Regions from separate parts of the Pseudomonas sp. GW822-FHT01E03 genome, predicted to be linked through region 1. Evidence: predicted binding sites of a transcription regulator. Region 1 holds the regulator's gene; the other holds the start of a gene.
What was found. The regulator sigma-54, encoded in region 1, starts transcription at its own class of promoters, with help from an activator protein. The targets are predictions, from matches to a motif close to ANTGGCATNNANNTTGCTNT.
Positions count from the first base shown of each region.

Region 2: a site for sigma-54 is predicted at 14,436-14,455, ahead of glnK (P-II family nitrogen regulator). Genes of this name have one in related genera too.

Region 1 is NZ_JBXAOQ010000012.1:41,235-56,533, reverse strand. Features, by position in the region: gene mlaE (lipid asymmetry maintenance ABC transporter permease subunit MlaE) at 1-721, opposite strand, end outside; gene AC1RP7_RS22795 (ATP-binding cassette domain-containing protein) at 721-1,530, opposite strand; gene AC1RP7_RS22790 (KpsF/GutQ family sugar-phosphate isomerase) at 1,806-2,780, shown strand; gene AC1RP7_RS22785 (KdsC family phosphatase) at 2,780-3,304, shown strand; gene lptC (LPS export ABC transporter periplasmic protein LptC) at 3,312-3,884, shown strand; gene lptA (lipopolysaccharide transport periplasmic protein LptA) at 3,871-4,419, shown strand; gene lptB (LPS export ABC transporter ATP-binding protein) at 4,419-5,144, shown strand; gene AC1RP7_RS22765 (RNA polymerase factor sigma-54) at 5,392-6,885, shown strand; gene hpf (ribosome hibernation-promoting factor, HPF/YfiA family) at 6,960-7,268, shown strand; gene ptsN (PTS IIA-like nitrogen regulatory protein PtsN) at 7,281-7,745, shown strand; gene rapZ (RNase adapter RapZ) at 7,748-8,605, shown strand; gene AC1RP7_RS22745 (HPr family phosphocarrier protein) at 8,621-8,893, shown strand; gene AC1RP7_RS22740 (ZIP family metal transporter) at 8,922-9,815, opposite strand; gene AC1RP7_RS22735 (superoxide dismutase) at 9,847-10,458, opposite strand; gene AC1RP7_RS22730 (DUF2753 family protein) at 10,461-10,889, opposite strand; gene AC1RP7_RS22725 (class II fumarate hydratase) at 10,917-12,293, opposite strand; gene AC1RP7_RS22720 (FagA protein) at 12,286-12,681, opposite strand; gene pmbA (metalloprotease PmbA) at 12,932-14,278, opposite strand; gene yjgA (ribosome biogenesis factor YjgA) at 14,387-14,911, shown strand; gene tldD (metalloprotease TldD) at 14,960-15,299, opposite strand, start outside.
Region 2 is NZ_JBXAOQ010000002.1:295,558-310,856, reverse strand. Features, by position in the region: gene argH (argininosuccinate lyase) at 1-519, shown strand, start outside; gene AC1RP7_RS04635 (glutathione S-transferase family protein) at 640-1,299, opposite strand; gene AC1RP7_RS04630 (hypothetical protein) at 1,424-1,708, shown strand; gene AC1RP7_RS04625 (TIGR02647 family protein) at 1,918-2,163, shown strand; gene AC1RP7_RS04620 (class I adenylate cyclase) at 2,356-5,199, shown strand; gene rnk (nucleoside diphosphate kinase regulator) at 5,207-5,617, opposite strand; gene AC1RP7_RS04610 (DUF1289 domain-containing protein) at 5,885-6,103, opposite strand; gene cyaY (iron donor protein CyaY) at 6,108-6,440, opposite strand; gene lptM (LPS translocon maturation chaperone LptM) at 6,650-6,826, shown strand; gene lysA (diaminopimelate decarboxylase) at 6,839-8,086, shown strand; gene dapF (diaminopimelate epimerase) at 8,091-8,921, shown strand; gene AC1RP7_RS04585 (DUF484 family protein) at 8,935-9,660, shown strand; gene xerC (tyrosine recombinase XerC) at 9,663-10,562, shown strand; gene AC1RP7_RS04575 (HAD family hydrolase) at 10,559-11,266, shown strand; gene sutA (dormancy-specific transcriptional regulator SutA) at 11,452-11,775, opposite strand; gene AC1RP7_RS04565 (secondary thiamine-phosphate synthase enzyme YjbQ) at 11,877-12,302, opposite strand; gene AC1RP7_RS04560 (ammonium transporter) at 12,516-13,853, opposite strand; gene glnK (P-II family nitrogen regulator) at 13,889-14,227, opposite strand; gene AC1RP7_RS04550 (accessory factor UbiK family protein) at 14,649-14,909, shown strand.

The sequences.
Region 1 (15,299 bases):
TGGTAGTGGCACGACTGATCCCCTCGGAAGTGGGTTCGCAGTCATAGCCTTGGAATACGGCGATCCAGGTCACGACAAAGGCAAAGACGATACTTTTGATGATCCCGTTGAGCACATCGTCGGCGAACGTCACGCTGTTCTGCATGTTCGACCAGTAGGAGCCCTCATAGACCCCCAGCCAGTCGACCGCTACCCACGAGCCGCCCCAGATACCCACCACGCTGAAAATCATCGCCAGCACCGGCAGGGAAATGAAACCGGCCCACAGGCGTGGCGCGATGATGTACTTGAGCGGGTCGACCCCGATCATTTCCAGGCTGGACAACTGCTCGGTGGACTTCATGTTGCCGATTTCGGCAGTCAACGCCGAACCTGCGCGCCCGGCGAACAGCAAGGCGGTCACCACCGGCCCCAGTTCACGCAGCAGCGTCAGCGCCACCATCTGCCCGACAGCCTGCTCCGAACCATAGCTGGAAAGAATGTTGAAGCCCTGCAGCGCCAGCACCATGCCGATGAACACCCCGGAGACCACGATGATCACCAGGGACATCACGCCCACCGAATGCAACTGCTTGACCAGCAGCCCGAAGCCGCCACCGATACCGCCCCGGCCGAGCAAGGCATGGAACAGGAACAGGCTCGAACGCCCGAACACCGCCAGCACATCGATGCCGGCCTGGCCGAAGCGGCGAACGCGCTCCATCAATGAAATTCTGCGCATCAGCGCTTCCCCAGAAGATCTGCGCGGTAATCCGTCGCTGGAAAGTGGTACGGAACCGGGCCATCGGGTTCGCCGGTCATGAACTGACGAATGCGCGGTTCATCCGAATTCATCAACTCGTCAGGCGTCCCCTGCCCCAACACCTGACCATCGCCCACCACATAAATGTAGTCGGCAATGCTCGCGGTCTCGGCCAGGTCGTGGGATACCACGATGCTGGTGATGCCCAGCGCATCGTTGAGCAACCGGATGAGGCGCACCAGAACGCCCATTGCGATGGGGTCCTGGCCGACAAAGGGCTCGTCGTACATGAGGATCTGCGGGTCGAGCGCAATCGCCCGGGCCAGCGCAACACGGCGTTTCATGCCGCCGGAAAGCTCGTCGGGCATCAGTTCGATAGCACCGCGCAAGCCCACGGCCTGCAATTTGAGCAGGACAATGTCGCGGATCATTTCATCCGGCAGTTGTGTATGAACACGCAACGGAAAAGCGACGTTCTCGAAGACATCGAGGTCGGTAAACAGTGCGCCGCTCTGAAACAGCACGCCCATGTGCTTGCGCGCGTCGAACAGGTCGCTGCGCGACAGTTTTGGCAGGTTCTGACCGTTGACCCAGACTTCGCCCTTGGTGGGCCGCAACTGGGCGCCCATCAGACGCAAGAGCGTGGTCTTGCCACACCCGGAAGGCCCCATGATGCCGGTGACCTTGCCGCGCGGGATACGGATATCGACATTATTGAAAATGCTGCGCGCACCGCGCTTGAAGGACAGTCCCTTCAGCTCGACCGCGTAGGCGTTATCGGCACTCATCTAAACTCCTTGCGATGCAGCCTCTCACTCGGACGCCTGGCTTTCTGACAAAAGCACATACCTCCCGGGCAGGCCGAACTGGCGGCGAACTATATCACTGCAACGGCTGCGCGCCCAAGGCCAAAGCCAGGTCATGTTCAACTGCACGACAGGTTGAAGGCCCCGTTTAGAGGGTTTCCGGCAACAAGGATGGCAATGCGCGACGAACTAGCGTGAGGGATTCGATCATAACCGTTATAATCGCCGCCTTTTCATCAGGCTATACGATTTCTGACATGAGCCAATCCAGCGACCTGATTCAATCTGCACAACGCACCATCCGCCTCGAGGTAGAAGCCGTGCAAGGCCTGCTACCCCATATCGACGCAGATTTCGTACGCGCTTGCGAGATGATTCTGGCCAGCAAAGGCCGCGTAGTCGTGGTCGGCATGGGCAAGTCGGGACACATCGGCAACAAGATTGCCGCGACCTTGGCCAGCACCGGCACCACGGCGTTTTTTGTGCACCCGGCTGAAGCCAGCCACGGTGACATGGGCATGATTACCCGCGACGACATCATTCTGGCGCTCTCGAATTCCGGCTCCACCAATGAAATCGTGACCCTGCTGCCACTGATCAAGCGCCTGGGCATTCAGTTGATCAGCGTGACCGGCAAGCCTGACTCGCCGCTAGCCAAGGCCGCCGAGGTCAACCTGAATGTTCACGTCGAGCACGAAGCCTGTCCGTTGAACCTGGCCCCCACCTCGTCGACCACCGCCGCCCTGGTCATGGGCGATGCCTTGGCAGTCGCGCTGCTGGAAGCCCGTGGCTTTACCGCGGAAGACTTCGCCTTTTCCCATCCCGGCGGCGCCCTGGGCCGACGCCTGCTGCTGAAAGTGGAAAATGTAATGCACGCCGGGCAAGAGTTACCGCAAGTACAGCGCGGCACCCTGCTGAAGGACGCACTAATGGAAATGACCCGCAAAGGCCTGGGCATGACCGTGATCCTGGAAGCCGACGGAAAGCTGGCCGGGATCTTTACTGACGGTGACTTGCGTCGCACGCTGGACCGTAGCATCGACATCCATAGCGCTACCATCGAACAGGTCATGACAGCACACGGCAAGACTGCCCGCGCCGAGATGCTCGCCGCCGAAGCGCTGAAAATCATGGAAGACCATAAAATCAACGCGCTGGTCGTAGTCGACAGTGAAGACCGCCCGGTTGGCGCCTTGAACATGCACGACTTGCTGCGTGCAGGAGTAATGTAATGAGTGCGGACCTGCTGCAACGCGGCAAACAGATCAAGCTGGCGGTGTTCGATGTCGATGGCGTGCTGACCGATGGGCGCCTGTACTTCCTCGAAGACGGCAGCGAGTTCAAGACGTTCAACACCCTCGACGGCCAGGGCATCAAGATGCTGATGGCCGCCGGCGTGCAGACCGCCATCATCAGTGGCCGCAAGACCCCGGTGGTCGAGCGGCGGGCCAAAAACCTCGGTATCCCGCACCTCTATCAGGGTCGCGAGGATAAACTGGTGGTACTCGACGAACTGCTGGCCCAACTCAACCTGAGCTATGAACAGGTGGCCTACCTCGGCGACGACCTGCCGGACCTGCCGGTGATTCGCCGCGTCGGCCTGGGCATGGCGGTGGCCAATGCCGCCAGCTTCGTGCGTGAACACGCCCACGGCATCACCCTCGCCCGTGGCGGCGAAGGTGCCGCTCGCGAATTCTGCGAATTGATCCTGCGCGCCCAGGACCGCCTCGACGCGGCCAATGCGGCGTACCTGTGAGCCCACTATGCTGAGCAAAAAGTTTCGCAACACCCTGATGTTCAGTTGCATCGCGGCGATATTCGCTGCGGTTGGCTACTGGAACATCAGCCCGGAACGCTTCCTCGACAAGCCGGTAACGCCGGTCGATGAAAGCGCGATCGACTATTACGCCATCAACGCCCACAGCGTGCAGTACCTGCCCGACGGCAAGCTGCAATATGATCTGGTGTCCGACAAGGTCGAGCACGTGAAAGCGACCGAGGTGACATTGCTGACCAACCCCGACCTGAATGTGTTCCGCGGCACTGAATTCCCGTGGCACGTCCAGAGCCTGCGCGGCGAGGTCAACCCTGATGGCACACAGGTCGAACTGATCGATGACGTGCGCATCACGCGCTTCGACGAGAAAAACCGTAGAACCCTGATCACCAGCACCCGCATGACCGTGTTCCCGCAGCAGCAATATGCGCAGACCGAGCAAGACGTTAGAATCGACGGCGCTGGCGGTGTATCGACTGGCAAGGGAATGAAAGCGTATTTGAAAGAAAGCAGGATACACCTGCTATCGAACGTAAGAGGACAGTATGAGGCTCGTTAAAACCCTCCCGATTTTGCTCAGTCTGGGCGCAGCACTGGGAAGCGTGAGCGCCTGGGCTCTGCCGGAAGACCAACAGCAGCCTATCCGTATTCAGGCCGACGATGCCCAGCTGGACGACAAGCAAGGTATTGCTACCTATAAGGGTGACGTGATCATCACCCAAGGCTCGATGAAGGTGACAGGCAACACCGTTACCATCACCCGCACCCCGGCTGGCGACATTGACGTAGTGACCTCGGTGGGCAACCTGGCGTACTTCGAGCAATTGCAAACGGCTGGCGATACCAAGCCTGTCCAGGGTTGGGGCGTGACGATCCAGTATCACGCTTCGCAAAATCGCGTCGTACTGATCGACAAGGCCAAAGTTGTCGACAAGGACAACAACGTCACCCAAGGCGAGAAAATTGTCTACGACACGGACAAGAAACTCGCCAGCGCCGGTCGCGCCACAGGCAGCAAAGTCACCGAGGCGCGTCCGCGTATCGACATGGTGATCCAGCCGAAGAAGAAAACCGACGAGAAAAAGGCCCAGTAATGGCAACTCTGAAAGCTCAGCATCTGGCCAAGAGCTACAAGAGCCGCCAGGTCGTGCGTGACGTCAGCCTGTCCATCGACAGCGGCCAGATCGTCGGCCTGCTTGGCCCGAACGGCGCTGGCAAGACCACCTGCTTCTACATGATCGTCGGCCTGGTGCAAGCCGATCAGGGCCGTGTCCTGATCGATGACCTGGACGTCAGCCACCAACCGATGCACGGCCGCGCAAAGGCCGGTATCGGCTACTTGCCGCAGGAAGCATCGATCTTCCGCAAACTGTCGGTGGCCGACAACATCATGGCCATCCTCGAGACCCGCAAGGAACTCGACAAGGCCGGTCGTCGCAAGGAGCTGGAAAGCCTGCTGCAGGAATTCCACATCAGCCACATCCGCGACAACCTGGGCATGAGCCTGTCCGGTGGTGAGCGCCGTCGCGTGGAAATCGCCCGCGCCCTGGCCACCAACCCGAAATTCATCCTCCTCGACGAGCCCTTCGCCGGCGTGGACCCGATTTCGGTCGGCGACATCAAGCAGATCATTCACCACCTCAAGGCCAAGGGCATTGGCGTGCTGATCACGGACCACAACGTTCGTGAAACCCTGGATATCTGTGAAACCGCCTATATCGTCAATGACGGCCAACTGATTGCCGAAGGCGACGCAGAGACCATCCTGGCCAACGACCTGGTCAAGGAAGTGTATCTGGGCCATGAGTTCCGCCTGTAAGCGCTGAGCCGTGCCCAGGCAGCTTGCCCGGGCACCTGACCAGCCACTCACCAGCGCTTCCGTGCCGACAAGCGTGGTCAGCCCTCGACAAGGGCAGCGCTGCAACACAGCTTTATAGTTTTTTATTGTTACAGCGCTCTAGGCAAACCCTTTAGTTTCAGGCATATAATTTGCTTAAGTTTGGCGCCCCGGCGCCCTGTAGTGGATGGCGCATGTGCGCCGGCGAATAAGGTGTTAAGCCCCTGCCATGAAACCATCGCTAGTCTTGAGAATGGGCCAGCAGCTGACGATGACACCGCAGCTGCAACAGGCCATCCGCCTGCTCCAATTGTCGACCCTGGACCTGCAACAGGAAATCCAGGAGGCCCTGGAGTCCAATCCGATGCTCGAACGCCAGGAAGAAGGCGACGACTTCGACAATTCCGACCCCCTGGCCGACAACGCCGAACAAAAGCCCAACACCGACATCCAGGAGCCCTCCTACCAGGAGAGCGCCCCGACGGTTGATAACCTCGATGAGGGTGACTGGAACGAGCGTATCCCCAACGAACTCCCCGTCGACACCGCGTGGGAAGACGTTTACCAGACCAGCGCCAGCAGCCTGCCCAGCAATGATGATGACGAGTGGGACTTCACCACCCGCACCTCGGCCGGCGAAAGCCTGCAGAGCCACTTGCTGTGGCAACTGAACCTGGCCCCGATGTCCGACACCGATCGCCTGATCGCCGTAACCCTGATCGACTGCATCAACAATCAGGGCTACCTGGACGAAACCCTCGAGGAAATCCTCGAAGCGTTCGACCCGGAACTGGACATCGAACTGGACGAAATCGAAGCCGTCCTGCACCGCATCCAGCAATTCGAGCCCGCCGGCATCGGCGCCCGCAACCTGGGCGAATGCCTGCTGCTGCAATTGCGCCAGCTGCCTGCCAAGACCCCTTGGCTGGCCGAGGCCAAGCGCCTGGTCACCGATTACATCGACCTGCTTGGCAGCCGCGACTACAGCCAGTTGATGCGTCGCATGAAGCTCAAGGAAGATGAGCTGCGCCAGGTCATCGAGCTAGTCCAGAGCCTCAACCCGCGCCCGGGCTCGCAGATCGAGTCCACCGAAGCCGAGTACGTCGTTCCTGACGTCATCGTGCGCAAGGACAACGAGCGCTGGCTGGTGGAGCTCAATCAGGAGTCGGTGCCACGGCTGCGGGTCAATGCCCAGTACGCCGGTTTCGTGCGCCGCGCCGACACCAGCGCCGACAATACCTTCATGCGCAATCAGTTGCAGGAGGCCCGCTGGTTCATCAAGAGCCTGCAAAGCCGCAATGAAACCCTGATGAAGGTTGCCACCCAGATCGTCGAGCATCAGCGCGGCTTTCTGGAGTACGGCGACGAAGCCATGAAGCCGCTGGTCCTGCATGACATCGCCGAAGCGGTCGGCATGCATGAATCGACGATTTCACGGGTGACCACCCAGAAGTTCATGCACACCCCCCGGGGCATTTATGAACTGAAGTACTTTTTTTCCAGTCACGTAAGCACCTCCGAAGGCGGCGAATGCTCGTCCACGGCGATCCGGGCGATCATCAAAAAACTGGTTGCAGCGGAAAATCAGAAAAAGCCGTTGAGTGACAGCAAGATCGCTGGTTTACTGGAGGCACAAGGCATTCAGGTGGCTCGCCGCACCGTCGCCAAGTACCGCGAATCCCTCGGGATCGCGCCTTCGAGCGAACGCAAGCGGTTGATGTAGGGCCACACCACAGCGTTCCAGTGGTAGATCATCTGATCTGCCGCTTTATGCACTGGCAACGAAGGAGAAGCTGTATGCAAGTCAACATCAGTGGACACCAACTGGAAGTGACCGAACCTCTTCGCACCTACATCGGCGAAAAACTCGAACGATTGGAGCGACATTTCGACAAGATCACTAATGTGCAGGTCACGATGACCGTCGAAAAACTGAAGCAGAAAATCGAAGCCACGCTGCATATTCCCGGGAATGAAGTGGTCGCCAACGCGGAACATACCGATATGTATGCCGCGATCGACGCACTCACCGACAAGCTGGATAAACAACTCAAAAAGCATAAGGAAAAGACCCAGAGCCTCCTCCAGGGCGCAACCGGTCGTTAACACTCCCAACCCATGATCCGACTTGAAAGTATCCTGACCCCCGGCCGTTCCTTGGTGAACGTGCCGGGAGGCAGTAAAAAGAAAGCCCTCGAACAAATTGCCAATCTTATCGCCCGCGAAGTGCCGGCCCTGGAGATGCAAGATGTCTTCGAGGCGCTGATCGCCCGTGAAAAACTCGGCTCCACCGGGTTTGGCAATGGCATCGCTATTCCACATTGCCGTCTCAAGGGCTGTGTTTCGCCCATCAGTGCATTGATGCACCTGGACGCCCCTATCGATTTCGACGCCATCGACGGCGCGCCGGTTGACCTGCTGTTCGTGCTGTTGGTCCCGGAAGCCGCCACCGATGCGCACCTTGAGCTGCTGCGACAGATCGCCAGCATGCTCGACCGCAAGGAAGTTCGCGAAAAGCTGCGTAGTGCTGCAAGCAACGAAGCCCTGTATCAGGTTGTCCTTGACGAGCAAAACGGTCAGTAATCATGCGCTTGATCATCGTCAGTGGCCGTTCCGGCTCAGGTAAAAGTACCGCCCTCGACGTTCTTGAGGACAGCGGCTACTACTGCATCGACAACCTGCCAGCCGGTCTGCTGCCGGAGCTGGCCGAACGCGCCCTGGTTCATACCGAGATGTTGCAGCCGCTGGTCGCCGTTTCCATTGACGCGCGCAACCTTCCCAGCCACCTGTCACGCTTCCCCGACCTGCTCGAGGAAGTCCGTGCCCGCCACATCCAGTGCGATGTGCTGTACCTGGACGCCGACGAAGAAACCCTGCTCAAGCGTTTCTCGGAAACCCGCCGACGTCACCCCCTGACCAACGCCAACCGCTCGCTGGCCGAAGCCATCAGCGTCGAGAGCGTCCTGCTCGGGCCGATTGCCGACCTCGCCGATCTCAAGATCAACACCACCAGCCTGAACCTCTATCAACTGCGCGATGCCATCAAACTGCGTCTGTTGAATCAGCCGGAGCCGGGGACTGCGTTCCTGGTGGAATCCTTCGGCTTCAAGCGCGGCATGCCGGTGGACGCCGACCTGGTGTTCGATGTGCGCTGCCTGCCCAACCCTTACTGGAAACCGGAGTTGCGCGAACAGTCCGGGCTCGATCAACCGGTTGCCGAATACCTGGCGGCCCAGCCGGATGTCGAAGAGATGTTCCAGGACATTTCCACATACCTGCTAAAGTGGCTGCCTCGCTTTGCCGCCAGCAACCGCGCCTACGTCACCATTGCCATTGGCTGCACTGGCGGACATCACCGTTCCGTCTACCTGACCGAGCGTCTGGGGCAAACGCTGCAACAATCCCTGAAGAACGTCCAGGTCCGCCACCGCGACCTCAGCTAAAGGATTCACATCGCGATGCCTGCTCTGGAAATCGAAATCATCAATAAACTGGGTCTGCACGCTCGCGCTTCTGCAAAATTCGTTGGGGTAGCAGGTCAGTTCCCGTGCCAGATCAGGGCCGGACGTACACCACAGTCCATGGTCGATGGCAAAAGTATCATGGCGATGATGATGCTGGCCGCCGGCAAAGGCACCACGATCCACTTGAGCACAGAAGGCGAGCAGGAACAGGAAGCGCTGGATGCGCTGGTGGCGTTGATCAACAACTTCTTCGACGAAGGCGAGTAATACAACCACAAAAGCCCCTCAGCACAAATCAAGCGAGGGCCGTATCCATCACCATCATCAAACAAAACCCCATCAGCAGCCCGAGGCTGGCAAGCTTGTCATGACCATTGCGGCGCGACTCGGGAATGACTTCGTGGGTCACCACCAGCAGCATCGCCCCCGCCGCCAGCGCCAATCCCAAAGGCAGCAGCAGTTCGGCCAGGCTTACCAGCCACGCGCATAGCAGTGCGAACACCGGTTCTACCAAACCTGACGCCGCACCGATCAGGAACGCCTTGCCCCGGGACATCCCTGCCCCGGCCAGCACCAAAGCGATGACCAACCCTTCCGGTACATCCTGCAAGGCAATGCCCATGGCGAGGCTGTCGGCGTCAGGCATTGCGCCACCGGCCGAAACACCTACCGCCATGCCTTCCGGGATGTTGTGGGCGATGATGGCAAATACGAACAGCCAGATCCGCGGAGCAATGACCGGTCGTTCCAGCGTGCCGACCAGCATGTCCGGGCTGGCGCCAGAGACCTTCCGATCCACCAGGAACAACAGGAAGGCGCCGAGCATAATGCCGAAGCTGATCAACCCACTGGACGCCCAAGGTGACAGTCCAAGCCCTTCGGCGGCAGAGATGCCCGGAACGATCAGCGAAAATGCCGTCGCAGCCAGCATCACGCCAGCGCCAAAGCCAAGCAAAGTGTCGCTGAGCCTCTGCGGCATCCGCCGAATCACCAACACCGGCACCGCGCCCAACGCGGTACCCAAGGCGCAGATCGCACCGCCCTGCAGTGCGCGCAGCAACTTCGGCTCAAGGTCGAGCCATGCCAGCCCATGGGCAACCAAAAGGCTCATTCCCGCCAGCAGTAACAGCGATCCAAACGCGTAACGAAACATCCGTCCATTTCCGATCGCCAGTGTTTCAGTGCCCATAGTCCAGCCTTGGATTGTTTTTATGGAAGACTTAAACCAGTGCGGCCTGATAGCGCGCAGCGACTTGCGGCCAATTGATCACGCGGTAGAACGCGCTGATGTATTCCGGACGACGGTTCTGATAACGCAGGTAATAGGCGTGCTCCCAGACGTCGAGACCCAGAATCGGGGTATTGCCGCTCATCAACGGGCTGTCCTGGTTACCGCTGCTTTCCACTACCAAGGTCTTTTGCGGGGTCACGCTCAGCCAGGCCCAGCCGCTGCCGAAGCGGGTCAACGCGGCCTTGGTAAAGGCTTCCTTGAAGCTGTCGAGACCGCCCAGTTGTTCATCGATGGCCTTGGCCAGCACGCCTTCGGGCTCGCCACCACCGTCGGGCGCCATGACTTCCCAGAACAACGAATGATTGGCGTGGCCGCCACCTTGGTTGATCACCGCCGTCCGTAGTTTTTCCGGCAGTTGCTGAACGGCGGACACCAGCTTCTCCACGGGCCACTCGGCATACTCGGTGCCTTCAACAGCCGCGTTCAGGTTATTGATGTAGGTCTGGTGATGCTTGGTGTAGTGGATCTCCATGGTCTGCGCATCGATGTGCGGCTCCAGGGCGTCGTAGGCGTACGGCAAGGCAGGCAAGGTAAAAGCCATGTTCAATGGACTCCTTGATGATGAGGCGCAGGCGAAGCGGCATCGATGTGCAGCAGCCGATGGGTACGCGGATACTCGCCGTGCTCACTGATGAAATTCAGCAGCTCGACGTAGGTCTTGCTGCTCTGGCGCAACGCGGCTTCTCGCAATGTTTGAGGTAGCCGTGGGTCCTGCATGGTCTGCAAGAGCCGTTGGTGGATGGCACACAAGTATTCGGCGCTCTCCTCCGGCTGATTCAGACGCAAGTGCAGGTCCGCCAGGTTGTGATGGGAAATCACGCAGGCCGCTACCGCTTCGTCGGCATCCGCCCAGCGCTCGAACAGCACCTGGGCCAGAGCCAATGCCTGCAGGTACGCCTCGCGGGCATCGACCAGTTCACCCAGCATGAAAAAGCGATTGGCTCTTTCGATCGTGCGTTTCCAGTGCTCCATGGTGCGCCTCCAAAGCGGTAACGGGGCTTAGACGCCGCCCGCAGTGAGTTTTTCCGGGTTGAGCAATTCTTCCAGTTGGCTGCGCGTCAGGTCGGTGTGTTCCAGCGCGACGTCAATCACCGGCCGACCTTGCTGATAGGCCTTCTTGGCAATCTCGGCAGCCTTCTGGTAACCGATGATCGGGTTGAGCGCGGTAACCAGAATCGGGTTGCGTGACAGTGCTTCCTTGATCCGGCCCTCGTTGACCTTGAAGCTGGCGATGGCCTTGTCTGCCAGCAGACGACTGGAATTGGCCAGCAACTCGATACTGCTCAGCAGGTTCTGGGCGATGATCGGCAGCATCACGTTCAGTTCGAAATTGCCCGACTGACCGGCGATGGTGATAACACTGTCGTTGCCGATGACCTGAGCCGCGACCATCGCGGTGGCCTCTGGAATGACCGGGTTGACCTTGCCCGGCATGATCGAAGAACCCGGCTGCAAGGCTTGCAGTTCGATCTCGCCAAGGCCGGCCAGCGGGCCGGAGTTCATCCAGCGCAGATCGTTGGCGATTTTCATCAGCGACACGGCGGTGGCCTTTAGCTGTCCGGAGACGGCAACGGCAGTGTCCTGGGAGCCGATCAGCGCGAACAGGTCCTTGCCTGGCTGGAACTCAACCCGGGTCAATTTGCTTAGCTGCTGGCTGAAACGCGCCGCGAACTCGGGGTGAGCGTTGACACCCGTGCCCACCGCCGTGCCGCCTTGAGCCAGGGATTGCAGGCTTGGCTGCAAGCCCTGCAGATGGCCGATGTTGGCCTTGAGCTGCTGCGCCCAACCGTTGAGCACCTGGCTCATGCGCACCGGCATGGCGTCCATCAGGTGCGTACGCCCGGTTTTGACGTGGTGATGAACCTGCTCGGCCTTGCGCTCGATGACCTGCACCAGATGTGTCAGCGCCGGCAGCAGTTGTTCATGGAGCGCCAGTGCTGCGCTGACGTGAATGGTGGTTGGGATGATGTCGTTGCTGCTCTGCCCGCAGTTGACGTGATCGTTGGGGTTCACCGCCTCGCCCAGCAAGCGGCTGGCCAGCGTGGCGATCACTTCGTTGGCGTTCATGTTCGAGCTGGTACCGGAACCGGTCTGGAACACATCCACCGGGAAGTGCTGCATGAAATCGCCTTCGAGCAAGCCTTGGGCTGCGTCGACGATGGCTTTGCCCTGGGCTTCGCCGATCTGCTTGAGTTCGACGTTGGCGCGGGCGGCCGCTGCCTTGGCCAGGATCAACGCGCGGATGAACTGAACCGGCATCGGTTTGCCGCTGATCGGGAAGTTATCCACCGCACGCTGGGTCTGTGCGCCGTAGAGGGCGTCCTCCGGGACCTGAAGCTCGCCCATACTGTCGCGTTCGATACGGGTATTACTCATCGGGAGATCCTTGCATCAGTTCTATGAGAGGAATCGAGGGCTGCAACTCACAGGTAGCGAGTTGCCAGGTGTAGCTCTGCCAGCGCTTGAGGCGGCATTTGCACAACGAGAGGCGTTCCAGTTCGCGCAGTGGGCGCCAGGCCTGGTCGAGACAGTAAGTGCGCCAGTGCCACGGCAGCGCGACATCGGCGGCCGTATCGAGCAACAATCGGAAGGAAGTTTCGGCGACGGTCCACGGCGAGGTGGCCGTGCAACACGCCAGGTACCGGCCTTCGGCCAGGTAGTGGTCGATCAGGCGAGGCTCGTCGGGGTTCATCGCGCAACGGATCTGGCGACTCATCCAGCGCCAGCTTTCGAGATAAGGCTGCTCGTGCAAGGCAGAACTCATGATCCGGGGCTCATTCGATAGTGAGATTTATTATTATATGATAATGATAACCAAAACAAGACCGTGCCGACACAGCAGCTCCATTGTGGGAGCGAGCCTGCTCGCGAAGGCGTCATCACTTTCAACATTGATTTCGTCTGACACGCTGCTATCGCGAGCAAGCTCGCTCCCACAGGGGATCTGAGTTGTAGCCAACAAAAAAGGCGCGCCACCCAATGGGTGGCGCGCCTTTTGGTGAAGCGGCCGTGGCTTAGCTGCCTGCCACCGTCATCCGCTCGATCAGCACCGAGCCGGTGCGAATGTTACTGCGCAGTTCCAGATCATTACCCACGGCAACGATCTGCTTGAACATGTCGCGCATGTTGCCGGCGATGGTCACTTCCTGGACCGCGAACTGGATTTCACCGTTCTCGACCCAGTAACCCGCTGCACCACGGGAGTAATCGCCGGTGACCATGTTGAGGCCCTGCCCCATCAATTCAGTCACCAGCAAGCCACGCCCCATGCGCCGCAGCAACGCCGCCTGGTCTTCGTCGCCATGGGTGACGAACAGGTTGTGCACGCCGCCGGCGTTGGCCGTGCTCGGCATACCGAGCTTGCGGCCGGAATAGGTGCCAAGGATGTAAGACACCAACTCGCCCTTTTCGACGAACGGTTTGGCGTAGGTTGCCAAACCATCACCGTCGAACGCTGCGCTGCCCATGGCACGCATCAGATGCGGACGTTCGTCGATGGTCAGCCACTCCGGAAACAGCTTCTGCCCAAGGGTGCCCTCGAGGAAGGACGACTTGCGATAAAGGCTGCCGCCGGAAATCGCCGACAGGAAACTGCCGAACAGCCCCCCAGCCAACTCTGCGGAAAACAGCACCGGCACCTCGCAAGTCGGCACCGGACGCGCGCCCAGACGACTCGCCGCCCGTTGCGCAGCGCGCTGACCGATGCTCACCGGGTCGGCGAGCAGATTGCCCTGGCGGTTCACGTCGTACCAGTAATCGCGCTGCATCTGGCCATCGGCCTCGGCGATCATCACGCAGCTCAGGCTGTGCCGAGTCGATGCGTACCCGCCGATAAAGCCGTGGCTATTGCCATAAACGCGGCAGCCCTGATGGGTACTGAGGGTGGTGCCGTCGGCGTTCTTGATCCGGCTGTCGGCGGCAAACGCCGCGGCTTCGCAGGCCAGGGCCTGTTCGATGGCTTGTTCCGGAGTGATGTCCCATTGGTGGAACAGGTCGAAATCCGGAATATCGCGCGCCATCAGCGCGGCATCCGCAAGGCCCGAGGCTTCGTCTTCCGAAGTGTGTTTGGCGATGGCCAGTGCAGCGGCGACGGTTTCGCGAATCGCATCAGGACCGCTGGCCGAGGTGCTGGCCGAGCCTTTGCGCTGCCCCACGTACAAGGTGATGCCAAACCCCTGGTCGCGGTTGAACTCAACGGTTTCGACTTCACGCTGGCGCACCGAAGTCGACAACCCCTGCTCCAGCGACACCGCCACTTCACAGGCGCTGGCCCCCTGGCGCTTGGCTTCAGCGATGATCTGCTCGACTTGTTCCTGCAGTGCCGGCAACGCTTGTGGGCCGACGCTTTCAACTGCACTCATGCTGTTCTCCACTCAAATTCTGCTTTCGGTAACGGTCATCGAGCGACCGGGCCGGACAAGCGGCCCCCGACTGGTTATCATGGCGGCGTTTCTTTGCGGACGGCCACCATGGTTGATTCTTACGACGACTCCCTCGATACGGGAGAAAAAAGCAAATCCCAGGTCAAACGCGAGCTGCATGCTCTGGTTGACCTTGGCGAGCGCCTTACAACACTCAAGCCTGACTTGCTGGCAAAACTGCCCTTGACCGACGGAATGCGTCGGGCTCTGGCCGATGCGCCCAAGCACACCGCGAACATCGCGCGAAAACGGCACCTTCAGTTCATCGGCAAACTGATGCGCGATCAGGACACTGCCGCCATTCTGGTTCTGCTCGATCAACTCGATGCCTCCACCCGTCAATACAACGAACGCTTCCATAACCTGGAACGCTGGCGCGATCGTCTGATTGCCGGCGACGATGCCGTACTGGAAAAATTCGTCGTCGACTACCCGGACGCGGACCGCCAGCAATTGCGATCCCTGATCCGTCAGGCCCAGCATGAGGTTGCGCAAAACAAACCTCCTGCTTCCAGCCGTAAAATCTTCAAGTACATCCGTGAGCTGGACGAGACTCAACGCGGTCTGCGTTAATTCTCGAAGCGGGTGAGCTGCCTCGCAGCTCACCCGCAGCCTCACTTCTTACGACCCCGTGCCACCCACGGTGATCGCATCAATCTTCAGCGTTGGCTGGCCGACACCCACTGGCACCGACTGCCCATCCTTGCCACACGTACCCACGCCGCTGTCCAGCGACAGATCATTACCGACCATCGACACCTTGCTCATGGCTTCCGGCCCGTTGCCGATCAGGGTCGCGCCCTTGACCGGAGCGGTAATCTTGCCGTCCTCGATCAGGTACGCCTCGCTGGTGGAGAACACGAACTTGCCGCTGGTGATGTCCACCTGACCGCCACCCAGGTTGGCGCAGTAAATGCCGCGCTTCACCGAAGCGATGATTTCCGCCGGGTCGCTTTCGCCG
Region 2 (15,299 bases), on a different contig from region 1:
GTGCCGGAGCTCGTGCGTGGCAAGACCGGTCGCGTGTTCGGCGCCCTGATGGGCCTGCTGACCCTGATGAAAGGCCAGCCTTTGGCCTACAACAAGGACAACCAGGAAGACAAGGAACCGTTGTTCGACGCCGCCGACACCCTGCGCGACTCACTGCGGGCCTTTGCCGACATGGTCCCGGCGATCAAGCCCAAGCACGCGATGATGCGCGAAGCGGCCCTGCGCGGTTTCTCCACCGCCACTGACCTGGCCGACTACCTGGTGCGTCGCGGCCTGCCATTCCGTGATTGCCACGAAATCGTCGGCCATGCCGTGAAGTACGGCGTGGACAGCGGCAAGGACCTGGCGGAAATGAGCCTGGAAGAACTGCGCAAGTTCAGCGACCAGATCGACCAGGACGTGTTCGCCGTGCTGACCCTGGAAGGCTCGGTCAATGCCCGTAACCACATCGGCGGCACCGCGCCGGCGCAGGTGAAGGCTGCAGTGGCTCGCGGTCAGGCGCTCCTCGCCAGCCGCTAAAAGCTTCGCGGGCAAGCCCGCTCCCACAAGGATCCAGTACTTGCCAAAAATCCATGGCAAACAAAGAAACCTGTGGGAGCGGGCTTGCCCGTGATGACTGACCTCAAAACGCTACGAAACTTATCTCTTGGACGCGATCATCGCCATAAACGCAGGCATCGCCGCGTCCTTGTCCGCCGCAATCCGCTGCACGTTCGGATTGTCCCCCAGACGCTCCAGTAGCGCCTTGGCCGCCGGCAATTGCGCCAACAGATCGATATCAAACAGCTTCTTCGCCACACCACACGCCAACGGCACGCTGTACAGGAAGTACAGATCCGCCACGCTCAAGCTGTCGCCGGCCACATACGGGCTGAATTTGCCGTGCCGGCCCAGCGCCGCCATCCCCTGCAACAATTCGGCTTTGGTTTTTTCCTTGATCGCATCCGGCAGGGTCATGCCGAAAAAGGCTTCGGGATAGCAGGCCCGGCCTGGCAATTCGATGTACAGCTCGATTTCCTTCGCCAGTGCCAGCACCTGCGCGCGCTCGAACGGATCGCTCGGCAGCAGCGGCGTGCCTTTCTGGCTTTGCTCGATGTATTCGAGGATCACGCTGGTTTCATTGATGAAGCCCTGCTCTACCTGCAGCACCGGGACCTTTCCGCGAGGGCTGATGGCCAGTGCCTCGGGGCTGGTGCCAGCGTAAAACGGTACTTCTTCGAAGGGCAGGCCTTTTTCCAGCAGCGCCAGTTTGACCATGTTGTAGTAGTTACTGACGGAGAATCCATAAAGCTTGATCATCACAAAGCCTCCAGGCCATGCGGGGTGGGCAGTGCCTGTTTATAGAACGCTGCCGGGATTCTTGCCAGCAGCATCACGCCGCTGAATGCGGGTAAACTGGCCGCCTTTCCCTGAGGAGCCTGCCATGAGCGAGCCAACCGATATCGACAACGACGAAGAAGAGTTCGCCGAAACCACCCTGATCCAGGCCATCGAAAACCAGATCGAAAGCGACAACCCGCCGGCTGCCAAGGCGACGTTCAACAAGCTGACGCTGGTGGGTTACGAGCGGGAAGAAATCCTCAACCTGATGGCCCACGTTTTGGCGGTAGAAATCGACGCGATCCTCGAAGAAGACCGCGCGTTCAACACCGAATGGTACGAAGCTGCCCTGCGCGCCTTGCCCGAGTTGCCGCCGGAAAAGCAGTAAGCCCCCCCCCCCCTGTAGGAGCGAGCTTGCTCGCGAAAAACCCGAGAGCGCCACGGGGCATCTGGTTTTACGCGTCATCGTTGACGACCTTCGCGAGCAAGCTCGCTCCTACAGAGTAAAAAAACCCTGTCGCGAGCACTGGACATGCCGGACAAGCGGGTTCACCTTAGGGGCGCTGTCGTCCAATTCCTAGAAAGTCTGGAGTCCTTATGTCGCTTACCCCTGAGTTGGTTGCCGAACTGGAAGTCCTCGCACTCTTCAACCTGGACAGTTCCCAGGAAGGTCTGAAAATTCATCAGACCGCTGCCCCGAAACACATTGCCGCCGCCAAACGCCTCTTTGAAAAAGAACTGACCGACCAGCCTGATGGCGGTTACCTGACCAGCCTGGGTCGTGACGCCGCGCAAAATGTGCAAACCGTGCTGACCATTCTTAACGCCGAAGTAACAGCCTGAATTCTGCCGCATCGCCCACGGAGACCCCGACCCAGGGATTTCCGCGGGCACATCCCCCTGATTTCTGTCTGCAGCCGATAGAAATCTGACGCCAGAAAAACAAAATCAGCTTAAAAGTCCTCGCCTCAAGGCGCTAAACTGCCCCTCATCCGAAGCCCCACGTCCGAGCCCTGCGAGCCGGTTTGAGCTGACATGACGCGCACCCACGAAATCCGCCCCGACCTGGACGAGGGAATCGACCGCAAGGTTCTCAGCCAGCTGCGCGCACGTTTTCTGAAACTCAACGAAGGACGCATGGCTCGCGCCATGGAAGGGTTGTCGACCCGCCAGCAAGGGGTCCTGACCTTGCTGCCGCTGTTTTTCCACGTTAACCATCCGCTTTTGCCCGGTTACGTTTCCGGCAGTGCGCCGGCCGGGCTGTCGAATTTCGAGCCGGATGCCAATGTCCTCGCTGAAGCCCAGCGCCTGACCCGCTCGTTTTCCTACAAGCCGCGCCACGGCAGCAACCCGCCGAGGCCGATTCACGGACTGTTCCTGATGGGCAGCCTCGGCACCCTGGCCCAAGCCGACCAGAGCGACATGGATGTGTGGGTCTGCCATGGACCGGACCTGACCGAAAACGAACTCGCCGAGCTGCGCAAGAAATGCCAGTTGCTGGAAGCCTGGGCCACCAGCCAGGGCGCCGAAGCGCATTTTTTCCTGATCGACCCGAGCCGTTTCGTCTGCGGTGAGCGCGATACCCAGCTGAGTTCGGAAGATTGCGGCACCACCCAGCACTACCTGTTGCTGGACGAGTTTTACCGCACCGCGATCTGGCTCGCCGGGCGCACACCGATCTGGTGGCTGGTGCCGGTCTACGAAGAGTCGAGCTACGACCGCTACACCCATGCCTTGATCTCCAAACGCTTCATCCGTGCCGATGAAACCCTTGACCTCGGCAACCTGGCCTACATCCCGCCCGGCGAATTCATCGGTGCCGGGCTCTGGCAGTTGTTCAAGGGCATCGAGTCGCCCTACAAGTCGGTGCTCAAGCTGCTGCTGACGGAGGTTTACGCCAGTGAACACCCCAGGGTCCATTGCCTGAGCCTGCGCTTCAAGCAAGCAGTGTTCGCCAACCGCCTCGACCTCGACGAACTGGATCCGTATGTCGTGGTGTATCGGCGCATCGAGGAATACCTGATCGCCCGCAACGAACCGGAACGGCTGGAACTGGTGCGGCGCGCGCTGTACCTGAAGGTCAATCGCAAACTCACCGGCAACAGCCGCACCCAGAGCTGGCAGCGCTCCTTGCTCGAACGCCTGGCCCATGAATGGCACTGGGACCAGCGTCAACTGACCCTGCTCGACAGCCGCAGCCAGTGGAAAGTCCGCCAGGTCAGCTCCGAGCGGCGGGCACTGGTCAACGAGCTGAACTACAGCTACCGCTTCCTCAAGCAGTTTGCCCGTCACGAACAAACGGTCAGCCGCATCAACAAGCGCGACCTGAGTGTCCTCGGCCGCCGCCTGTACGCCGCTTTCGAGCGCAAGGCTGGTAAAGTCGAATTCATCAATCCCGGCATCGCCCCGGACCTGGCTGAAGACACCCTGACGCTGGTGCACGCACCGAACAGGAAAGAGCCGGGGCAAAGCCAGTGGGGCTTGTACAACGGCAGCCTGACGGCACTGGAGTGGGAGCATTTCGCGCCGATCAAACGCAGCCGTCACTTGCTCGAACTGCTGACCTGGTGCCACCGCAATGGCGTGATCGACAGCAGTACCCGCCTGGCCTTGCACCCCGGTACCAGCGACTTGAGCGAATTCGAACTATTCAACCTGCTCGGCAGCCTGCAACAGACCATCGCCCTGCCCTTGCCCACCGTCGCCGAGGAACCTCTGTTGCGCGCCAGCGTGCCGAGTGAAGTGCTGATCCTGGTGAATGTCGGCATCGATCCGCTCAAGCACCATCGCGACCTGAACATCCTCATGACCACCGAGCGCACCGACTCCCTGAGCTACGCCGGTGTCCGGGAAAATCTGGTGCTGACTCTGGACCAGGTCACGCTCAATAGCTGGAACGAAGTGTTGGTCGGCCGCTACGACGGCCCCCACGCCCTGCTCGACTGCATCCGCGACTACCTCAACAACCTGCCGGCCGGACCACAACAGCCGAAGCTGCGAGTGCGTTGCTTCTGCCATAACCGCGCGCAGTTCATCGCCCAGCGGGTGGAAGAAATCCTCGATACCGCGCAGAACCTGCTGCTGAGCCGGCTCAATCATCGTTACCTGATCCAGGTCCAGCAGCACTACCACGTGCTGGAGTTGGTGCCGGGCCAGGTCCAGCACATCGCGCTGGCCACTCTGCCGGCGCTGATCGATTACCTGGGCGAAGAAATGGCGAGCTACAGCCCGTTGCACCTCGATCCGAAGGCACTGGAAGACCACGACCTTGCGCTGTTCCTGCCAACGGGCCAACCGGACTGCATTCAAGTGTTCTATAGGGTCAACGAAGATCAGGCTGATCTGTACGTGCTCGATGAGTTCAACGCCCTGTGGCAGCAACGCCTGCCCTGGCACGATGAGCAAAGCCTGCTGGTGCCGCTGCAGCGTTTCCTGCAATCGATCCAGTACCGTCGCGATGCCTTGTTGCCGATGGACGCAGCCCACCCGCTGAACCTCGACACCCTGTACTGCCAGTTGCTGCCGTCAGGCCCTGGCCGCGCACGCCGCATCGAAGCCCGGCCGGTGCCGCAGACGCCAGTGAACAAGCAGTTCTACGACGTGCAGGCGATCGTCGGCAAAGCCGCACCGGGTCAGGTGCAGGTGACGCTGTATTGCAATCAACGGGAATTTTCCGAGCTGGAACATGGCGACCAGTTGTTCCGCGTGGTCGCCCGGGAAATCGTCGGGCAGCGCCGGGAAACCGAACGCTACCGCTGCTACATCACCGACCTCGACCTGTCAGGTCTGCTCGGTGAAGGTCAGAGTTCCACCCATCTGTACCTGCGCTACAAAGCCGACCTGGAGCACGCATTGAACGAGGCGCTCGATCAAGTCTGAGGGGAAGTCACTCCGGGAACGCGCCGCCATTGGCCGGCTGCGATTCGACTTCCAGCAAGGTCAGCTTCAGGGTCTTGCCGCCCGGAGCCGGCCAATCGATGTGCTGGCCAACCTTCAGGCCGAGCAGCGCACTGCCCACCGGCGCCAGGATCGAGACCTTGCCTTCGTCGGCATTCGCATCCTTGGGGTACACCAGGGTCAGGTGGTAGTCCTTGCCACTGCCTTCTTCGCGGCAATGCACTCGGGAATTCATGGTCACGACATCCGCCGGCACTTCATCGTGGCCGACCACGGTATCGGCGCGATCCAGTTCGGTTTGCAGCGCAATAACGCCCGGCAGCGTGTCGTCCAGGCTGTCGATCAGACGCTCCAGACGCTGGACGTCCAGACGGGTAAGGGTGATGGAAGGTGAGGTCATGATCTGGGCAGACTCCTTTCTTCTGCACGAAAAAAGCAAAACCCCGCCAGAAAAAGGCGGGGTTTTCACAAGCCTCGATGGGTTGAGGCGTTTCTGGACACTATCACAGCTCAAAAAATATACAAGTCATGGCCAAACCGACGCTATGGACTTGTAGAGAACTCCTGTGGCGAGGGGGCTTGCCCCCGTTCGGCTGCGCAGCAGCCGTAAAAACTTGGGGCCGCTACGCGACCCAACGGGGGCAAGCCCCCTCGCCACAATGACTCACTAGACTGAAGCTTTGCGGTGGGCAGCCTGCGCACAAATCACCCGCCTACGCTCGTCATCAGCCGAGCGCCACTCACGAATATCTTCGACATGGCGGAAGCAGCCCAGACACACTTTCTGCTCGTCCAGCCGGCACACACCGCTGCAGGGCGACGGTACCGCCGGGCTGACATTGCTGTAGAGCGGTTTGGGCGCACGGACAGGCGCAGGCTGGGTCACGATCTCACAGGCCTTCGAAATCGAGTTCGACACCGGCCTGCTGCTGGACGATACGCTCAAGCATTTCACCCAACTGCTCTTCGCTCTTGTCGCACATCCAGCGCTCGCTTTCTTCGTCGTAGTCGAAGTGGAAACCACCGGATACCGCTGCCAGCCACAGCTGGCGCAGCGGCTCCTGGCGACTGAAGATCAACTGGCTGCCGTTCTCGAACTTGACCGTCAGCACACCGGCCGAGCTTTCGAGGTCGATATCCAGGTCGCTCTCGTCAAAGATGTCCTCCAGGGATTGCTGGGTGGCATCGACCAGGTCATGGAAACGCGCTTCGGACAAACTCATTACGGCAACCTCAAAAAGTGTCTGATCAGGCTCAAGCGCCGCAAGATACGACCGAGCTCCGTCGATTGCAAAGGATAACGACCTGTGGGATTGCATGATACCGACCGGCATCGGGCCGAGCCCCGCCGGACGGGCGGTCCGTTGCATAGGCAAGCTGCCGGGTGGCCGGTATACTCCGGCGCAATTAATGCATTTTCAAGGATTTCGCCATGAAGCGCCTGATCTCTTCCCTTGCTGCGCTCCTCGCGGTTGCCTGCCTTGTGTCGGCCTGCGGTCAAAAAGGCCCGCTGTACCTGCCCGATGAAGACCAGGACCCTGTGGAGCAAGCCAAGTCGTCGCAGCAGCAGCCTGCCTCCAAAGCACACAAGCACGACGTCTACCAATAATAAGGGAACCTCATGGACGCTTTTAACTACCGTGACGGTGAACTGTTCGCGGAAGGTGTTGCCCTGTCTGCCATCGCCGAGCGCTTTGGTACACCCACCTACGTTTACTCGCGCGCACACATCGAAGCCCAATACCTGGCTTACGCCGATGCGCTGGTCGGCACACCGCACCTGGTGTGCTACGCGGTCAAGGCCAACTCCAACCTGGGCGTCCTGAATGTCCTGGCGCGTCTTGGCGCCGGTTTCGACATCGTCTCCCGTGGCGAGCTGGAACGCGTACTGGCCGCTGGCGGCAGCGCCGACAAGATTGTGTTCTCCGGCGTAGGCAAGACCCGTGACGACATGCGTCGCGCCCTGGAAGTCGGCGTGCACTGCTTCAACGTCGAATCCACCGACGAGCTGGAACGCCTGCAGGTGGTCGCCGCCGAACTGGGCGTTCGCGCGCCGATTTCGCTGCGCGTGAACCCGGACGTCGATGCCGGCACCCACCCGTACATTTCCACCGGTCTCAAAGAGAACAAGTTCGGCATCGCCATCGCCGACGCCGAAGACGTGTACGTGCGTGCCGCGCAGCTGCCGAACCTGGAAGTGGTCGGCGTCGATTGCCACATCGGCTCGCAACTGACCACCCTGCCGCCGTTCATCGACGCTCTCGACCGCCTGCTGGGCCTGGTCGATCGCCTTGGCGATTGCGGCATCTACCTGCGCCACATCGATCTCGGTGGTGGCCTGGGCGTACGATACAAGGACGAGGAGCCGCCACTGGCTGCCGACTACATCAAGGCCGTGCGCGAACGTCTCGACGGTCGTGACTTGGCGCTGGTGTTCGAGCCGGGCCGCTTCATCGTCGCCAACGCCGGCGTGCTGCTGACTCAGGTCGAGTACCTCAAGCACACCGAACACAAAGACTTCGCCATCGTCGACGCCGCCATGAACGACCTGATCCGCCCGGCGCTGTATCAGGCCTGGATGGACGTCACTGCCGTGAACCCGCGCACCTCCGCTGCCCGCGCCTACGACATCGTCGGCCCGATCTGCGAGACCGGCGACTTCCTGGCCAAGGATCGTCAGCTGGCGCTGGAGGAAGGCGACCTGCTGGCCGTGCATTCGGCCGGTGCCTACGGGTTTGTCATGAGTTCCAACTACAACACCCGCGGCCGTGCCGCAGAAGTGTTGGTGGACGGTGATCAGGCATTTGAAGTGCGTCGCCGTGAAACGGTAGCCGAGTTGTATGCTGGCGAAAGCCTGCTGCCGGAGTAAAACCATGCTGCTGCGTTTTACCAAGATGCACGGCCTGGGCAATGATTTCATGGTCCTCGACCTGGTCAGCCAGCACGCGCACATTCTGCCCAAGCATGCCAAGCAATGGGGCGACCGGCACACCGGCATCGGTTTCGACCAGTTGCTGATCGTTGAAGCGCCGAGCAACCCGGACGTGGATTTCCGCTATCGGATCTTCAACTCCGACGGTTCCGAAGTGGAACAGTGCGGCAACGGTGCGCGCTGCTTCGCCCGTTTCGTGCTCGACAAGCGCCTGACTGCAAAACGTGTGATTCGCGTCGAGACCAAAAGCGGCATCATTGAGCTGGACGTGCGTAACGACGGGCAGATCAGCGTCAACATGGGCGCCCCGCGCCTGGTGCCAGCGGATATTCCGTTCCAGGCGCCGGAGCAGGCCAAGAGTTATCAGGTCGACGTCGACGGCACCCCGGTCGATCTGGCCGCCGTGTCCATGGGCAACCCCCATGCCGTGCTGCGGGTCAGCGATATCAACAACGCGCCGGTGCATGAGCTGGGCCCGAAAATCGAACATCACCCGCGCTTCCCGGCACGGGTCAATGTCGGTTTTCTCCAGGTCATCGACCGGAGCCGCGCGCAATTGCGCGTCTGGGAACGTGGAGCCGGGGAAACCCAGGCTTGCGGAACCGGCGCCTGTGCCGCCGCAGTGGCCGCGATCAGCCAGGGGTGGATGGATTCGCCGCTATTGATCGACCTGCCTGGCGGGCGCTTGTCCATCGAATGGGCAGGCCCTGGCCAACCGGTGATGATGACCGGCCCGGCAGTGCGCGTATATGAAGGACAAGTGCGTCTTTGAGTGAGCGAAATCCATGACCGACAAGCCTCAGGTACCCGCACGACAAGCTGACGAATCACCGTCCGAAAGCCTCGAGGCGGCGGCTGTAGCCGCGTACCTGGAGGCTCATCCGGACTTCTTCGTCGAGCACGAAGAACTGCTCCCGTCCCTGCGTATCCCCCATCGGCGCGGCGATACCGTGTCGCTGGTCGAGCGTCAGATGACCATCCTGCGCGACCGCAACATTGAACTGCGTCATCGCCTGTCGCATTTGATGGACGTGGCCCGGGACAACGACCGCCTGTTCGAAAAGACCCGTCGCCTGATCCTGGCATTGATGGATGCTGCCAGCCTGGAAGACGTGGTGATGTGCGTCGATGACAGCCTGCGCCAGGAATTCCAGGTGCCCTTCGTCAGCCTCATCCTGCTCGGCGACAACGCCATGCCGGTGGGCCGCTGGGTCACCCACGCCGAAGCTCAAGTGGCCATCGGCGGTTTGCTCTCGGAAGACAAAAGCGTCAGCGGCAGCCTGCGCGAGCATGAACTGGACTTCCTGTTCGGCGAAGAACAGCGCAAGCAGATCGGCTCCACCGCGGTTGTCGCCATCAGCCACCAGGGCATCCACGGCATCCTGGCCATCGCCAGCCGTGATCCGCAGCACTACAAAAGCTCGGTGGGCACCTTGTTCCTGAGTTACATCGCTGAAGTCATGGGTCGCGTGCTGCCACGGGTCAACAATTCCCTGCGCTCGGTACGCTGAACATGGAACGACAACTGGACGCTTACTGCGAACACCTGCGCAGTGAGCGGCAGGTGTCGCCGCACACACTGTCGGCTTACCGCCGCGACCTCGATAAAGTGCTGGGCTGGTGCGTCAAACAGAATATCGGCAGCTGGACGGCGCTGGACATCCAGCGCCTGCGTAGCCTGGTTGCCCGTCTGCACGCCCAAGGCCAATCGTCCCGCAGCCTGGCGCGATTACTGTCAGCCGTTCGCGGGCTCTATCACTACCTGAACCGCGAAGGCCTGTGCGACCACGATCCGGCCAATGGCCTCGCACCGCCCAAAGGCGAACGCCGCCTGCCGAAAACCCTCGACACCGACCGCGCCCTGCAACTGCTGGAAGGCGGGGTCGAGGATGACTTTCTGGCACGTCGGGACCAAGCGATTCTCGAGCTGTTCTATTCCTCCGGCTTGCGGCTTTCGGAGCTGACGGGGCTCAATCTCGATCAGCTCGATCTGGCTGACGGCATGGTCCAGGTGCTCGGCAAAGGCAGCAAGACCCGCCTGCTGCCTGTAGGAAAAAAGGCCCGCGAAGCGCTGGAGCAGTGGCTGCCATTGCGAGCCATGGCCAACCCGACGGACGATGCGGTGTTCGTCAGCCAGCAAGGCCGCCGCCTCGGCCCCCGGGCGATCCAGGTGCGGGTCAAGGCTGCCGGCGAGCGCGAACTGGGGCAGAACCTGCATCCGCACATGTTGCGACACTCCTTCGCCAGCCATTTGCTGGAATCGTCCCAGGACCTGCGCGCGGTGCAGGAACTGCTCGGGCACTCGGACATCAAGACCACACAGATCTACACCCACCTGGACTTCCAGCATCTGGCAGCCGTCTACGACAGCGCCCACCCACGGGCCAAACGCATGAAAGGCGACGATTCATGAGTATTCAGTTGATCACCTTCGACCTCGACGACACCCTGTGGGACACCGCCCCGGTGATCGTCAGCGCCGAAGCCGTTTTGCGTGAATGGCTGACCGAGCACGCGCCCAACCTGGGGGCAGTGCCGGTGGAACATTTGTGGGCCATTCGTGAGCGCGTATTGAGCAACGAGCCCAGCCTCAAGCACCGCATCAGCGCCCTGCGTCGGCGAGTGCTGTTCCACGCACTGGAAGAGTCCGGTTATGGGCATGACGAAGCCTCGGACCTGGCGGACAAGAGTTTTGAAGTATTCCTGCATGCCCGGCATCAGATCGAAGTGTTTCCGGAGGTCGAACCGACCCTGGAAATCCTCGCCAATCATTACGCCCTCGGCGTGGTCACCAATGGCAATGCCGATGTGCGTCGGCTGGGCCTGGCGGATTACTTCAAGTTTGCGCTTTGCGCCGAAGACATCGGCATTGCCAAACCCGATGCGCGATTGTTCCAGGAGGCCTTGCAACGCGGTGGCGCGACCGCTGAATCGGCGGTGCACATTGGCGATCATCCAGGTGATGACATTGCCGGTGCGCAGCAGGCGGGAATGCGGGCGATCTGGTTCAACCCGGCGGGCAAGGCCTGGGAAGCCGAACGGTTGCCGGATGCGGAGATTCGCAGCCTGAGCGATTTGCCGGCATTGCTGGCGCGGTGGAATTCGGTATCGAACTGACAAAAAAACCGTGGGAGCGAGCTTGCTCGCGATGAGGGCTTAACATTCAAAATAAATGTTGCCTGACACTCCGCCATCGCGAGCAAGCTCGCTCCCACAGGGATCACCACAGGTTTCATGTTTTTGTTTCAGGCATGAAAAAGCCCGCAGCGACGGCGGGCTTTTTCAGTAAGCGGGTAGCAGGCTCAAATAGGCCGGCTGCCGTACTTGTTGTCCGGCTTCTTGGGCGGATCGGCGACCACATTGGCCTCCACTTCCTGCACCTTGCCACCCTTGGCCAAAAACTCCTCCATGGCCCGCGCGAGAGCATCGCGTTCCTTGTTCTTGGCTTCGACACTCGGCAGCTCATCGACCGATACCGCTGCCTTGGCCTTGCCTTTGGCGGTCGGAACCGGCGCATCACCACCGTCGTCTTCAGCGACGTCTTCCGCCGCTGCTTCCAGACCTTCTTCGGTTTCGTCGTCGTCGCCTACTTCGAGGTCGTCGTTTTCCAGATCATCGTCGCTCATGTTCTACCTCATGACTTGCGAAAAGCAGATTAGTTATAGCCCAGCTTTGCCCTCTGTCGAAGGCTGCCGGAAAAAAATCAACAGCCGCTGCTGACCAGCGGTTATGCCCCTTCACCGTGCACGGTGGCGAGGACTTTACGGGCACCGCCATGATCACGGTGCTCGCCCAGATAAACGCCTTGCCAGGTCCCCAACGCCAACCGGCCTGCCGCAATCGGCAAACTGAGCTGACAGCCAAGCACGCTGGCCTTGAAGTGCGCCGGGAGGTCGTCCAGGCCTTCGTCGTTATGCTCATAGCCGTCTGTTCCTTGTGGGATCAGACGATTGAAAAATCGTTCGAAGTCGCGACGTACCGCCGGATCGGCGTTCTCGTTGATGGTCAACGACGCCGAGGTATGCTGCAGCCACAAGTGCAACAGACCGACCCGACACGCCTTGAGTTCAGGCAGGCCGGCGAGTAACTCGTCCGTTACCAGATGAAAGCCCCGGGGCCTCGCCCGCAAGGTAATCAGAGTCTGTTGCCACATACAGTTCTCCGCACGTTCGGGGCGCATTCTAGCGCGCTCTGTGAAAAAACAAAGGCCCTAATATTCCTTCAATCCTGTAAGCCTTTGGCTGCACAAAAACACCCGACGTAAACATCATAAAAGCTGTAGGAAAAAACCTTTCAGCTCAGCCTTCAACGACAAATTCCAGACAAAAAAATGCCCGGCAAGCCGGGCAGTTTTTTACGCGCTTGCTTACAAGTTGTAGCCGCGTTCGTTGTGAAGCGCCAGATCGATGCCGACCGCTTCTTCTTCTTCGTTGATACGCAGGCCCATGACCGCATCCAGCACCTTGAGGATGATGTATGTAGCGATCGCGGTGTAGATCACCGTGAAGCCCACGCCTTTGCACTGAATCCACACTTGTGCGGCGATGTCGGTCACGGTGCCGAAGCCACCCAGGGACGGAGCAGCGAACACACCGGTCAGGATTGCGCCGAGGATACCGCCGATACCGTGCACGCCGAAGGCATCCAGGGAATCGTCATAGCCGAGCTTGCGCTTGAGGGTGGTAGCGCAGAAGAAGCACACCACGCCAGCCGCCAGACCAATTACCAACGCGCCCATCGGGCCAACGGTGCCGGCAGCCGGGGTGATTGCCACCAGACCGGCAACCACGCCCGAAGCGATGCCCAGTGCGCTAGGCTTGCCGTGGGTGAGCCACTCGGCAAACATCCAGCCCAGTGCAGCAGCAGCGGTAGCGATTTGCGTCACCAGCATCGCCATGCCGGCGGTGCCGTTGGCCGCAGCGGCGGAACCGGCGTTGAAACCGAACCAGCCAACCCACAGCATGGCCGCGCCCATCAGGGTGTAACCGAGGTTGTGCGGCGCCATCGGCGTGGTCGGGAAACCCTTGCGCTTGCCCAGCACCAGGCAAGCAACCAGGCCTGCTACACCGGCGTTGATGTGCACCACGGTGCCGCCAGCGAAATCGAGCACGCCCCAGTCCCACATCAGGCCACCGTTGCCGGACCAGACCATGTGCGCAATCGGCGCATACACCAGGGTGAACCAGATGCCCATGAAAATCAGCATCGCGGAGAACTTCATCCGCTCGGCGAACGCACCGACGATCAGCGCCGGGGTGATGATCGCGAAGGTCATCTGGAAGGTGATGAACACCGCCTCGGGGAACAGCGCTGCCGGGCCGGTCAGGCTCGCTGGCGTGACACCCGCAAGGAACGCCTTGCCCATGCCGCCGAAGAACGAGTTGAAGTTGACGACGCCCTGCTCCATGCCCGTGGTGTCGAACGCGATGCTGTAGCCATAAATGACCCACAGGACGCTGATCAGACCGGTAATGGCGAAGCACTGCATCATCACGGAAAGAATGTTTTTCGACCGAACCATGCCGCCGTAGAACAGCGCGAGGCCGGGAATGGTCATGAACAGCACGAGAGCTGTCGAGGTCAACATCCAGGCGGTGTCGCCGGAGTTGAGGACTGGGGCCGCCACTTCGTCTGCCGCCAGAGCAAGGCTGGGCATTACGATGGACAACAGGGCTCCTAGCCCTGCGAATTTACGCAGAGTCATATTGTTTTCTCCTGGGGCGTTGGGTTTGTGGCGGCTTAGATCGCGTCGGTATCGGTTTCGCCGGTACGGATGCGAATCGCCTGTTCCAGATTGACCACGAAGATCTTGCCGTCACCGATCTTGCCGGTGTTGGCAGCCTTGGTGATGGCCTCGATTACCCGGTCCAGATCCTTGTCGTCGATGGCGACGTCGATCTTCACCTTGGGCAGGAAATCGACCACGTATTCCGCGCCGCGATACAGCTCGGTGTGACCCTTCTGCCGACCAAAGCCTTTGACTTCAGTGACGGTAATGCCCTGCACGCCGATCTCGGACAGCGACTCGCGTACGTCGTCCAGCTTGAACGGCTTGATGATGGCAGTGACTAGCTTCATGAAAACTCTCTCCCGAATTTGGTGGACTTGCCCCAGGAAAACAAACCCGTCTCAAGTCTAAGCGCAGTGCCTGGCTTTGTAACGCATCGTCGGCCTTACCTGCCCGTTCGACGCCAGCTAACCGCTCCTCACGAAACACTCCCCCGCGTTCCGTTTGGCGCACTGCATTCGTCACAGCGACTGCATCAGTGCATGGGTCACCAGCATCTAAGCAGAAAGCTTGCCATCTCCACAAAACCGACTGTTTTCAAGCCATTACAGGTGGATGGTGGATACTTCGCGACAAGACCCCGCACGTTACGCACAACAACGGTGCAACGCCGCCTGTCCCAATGCGCGAAAATCGTGCATCCCTTGCCCGCGCAAATGACTATAGACACTGCGTGATACACTGCCCGTCATTGTTTCCAGGACATTGCCCATGCTCGCGCCAAAAGACTTCCTCGACGCCCTCACCGGCACCGCCTCTCGCCTTTTCAGCGGCGACACGCCTCTGCCGAAAGCCGAAATCGAAAGCCAGTTCAAAATGTTGCTGCAGAGCGGCTTCAGTAAACTGGATCTGGTGAGTCGGGAAGAGTTCGATAGCCAGATGGTCGTACTGGCACGCACCCGCGCCCGCCTCGAAAGCCTCGAAGCGAAAGTCGCCGAGCTGGAAGCGAAACTGAACCCACCAACCGAATAACACCGCAAATGCTCACTGTGGAACCCAATCCACTGTGGGAGCGAGCCTGCTCGCGAAATGGTCGCCACGACCTTCAGACTCACCTGTAGGAATTGCCGCAACCTGCGCTCTTCAAGCCCGCAAGAATCCCGGCAACTTCCTACGAAGATCTCACTCCCCTTCCGATTGCGCCGCAAAGCTCCGGTTCCTAAGCTCACTCCCAACTGATTAGCCAGCAATGGGTTTGACGACTCGAACAGCACCCGACGCACCGTGACGACGTTCGAACCAGAGATTTATTCCTTTCTCGAATTATGGCCGTGCATGGGAGACCTTCGGGCCTGCCGGTATTTCCGCAGGCTCCGGTTCGCAAATCCGCTCGAAAAAGTTTAAGCCCATATTACATGGCTT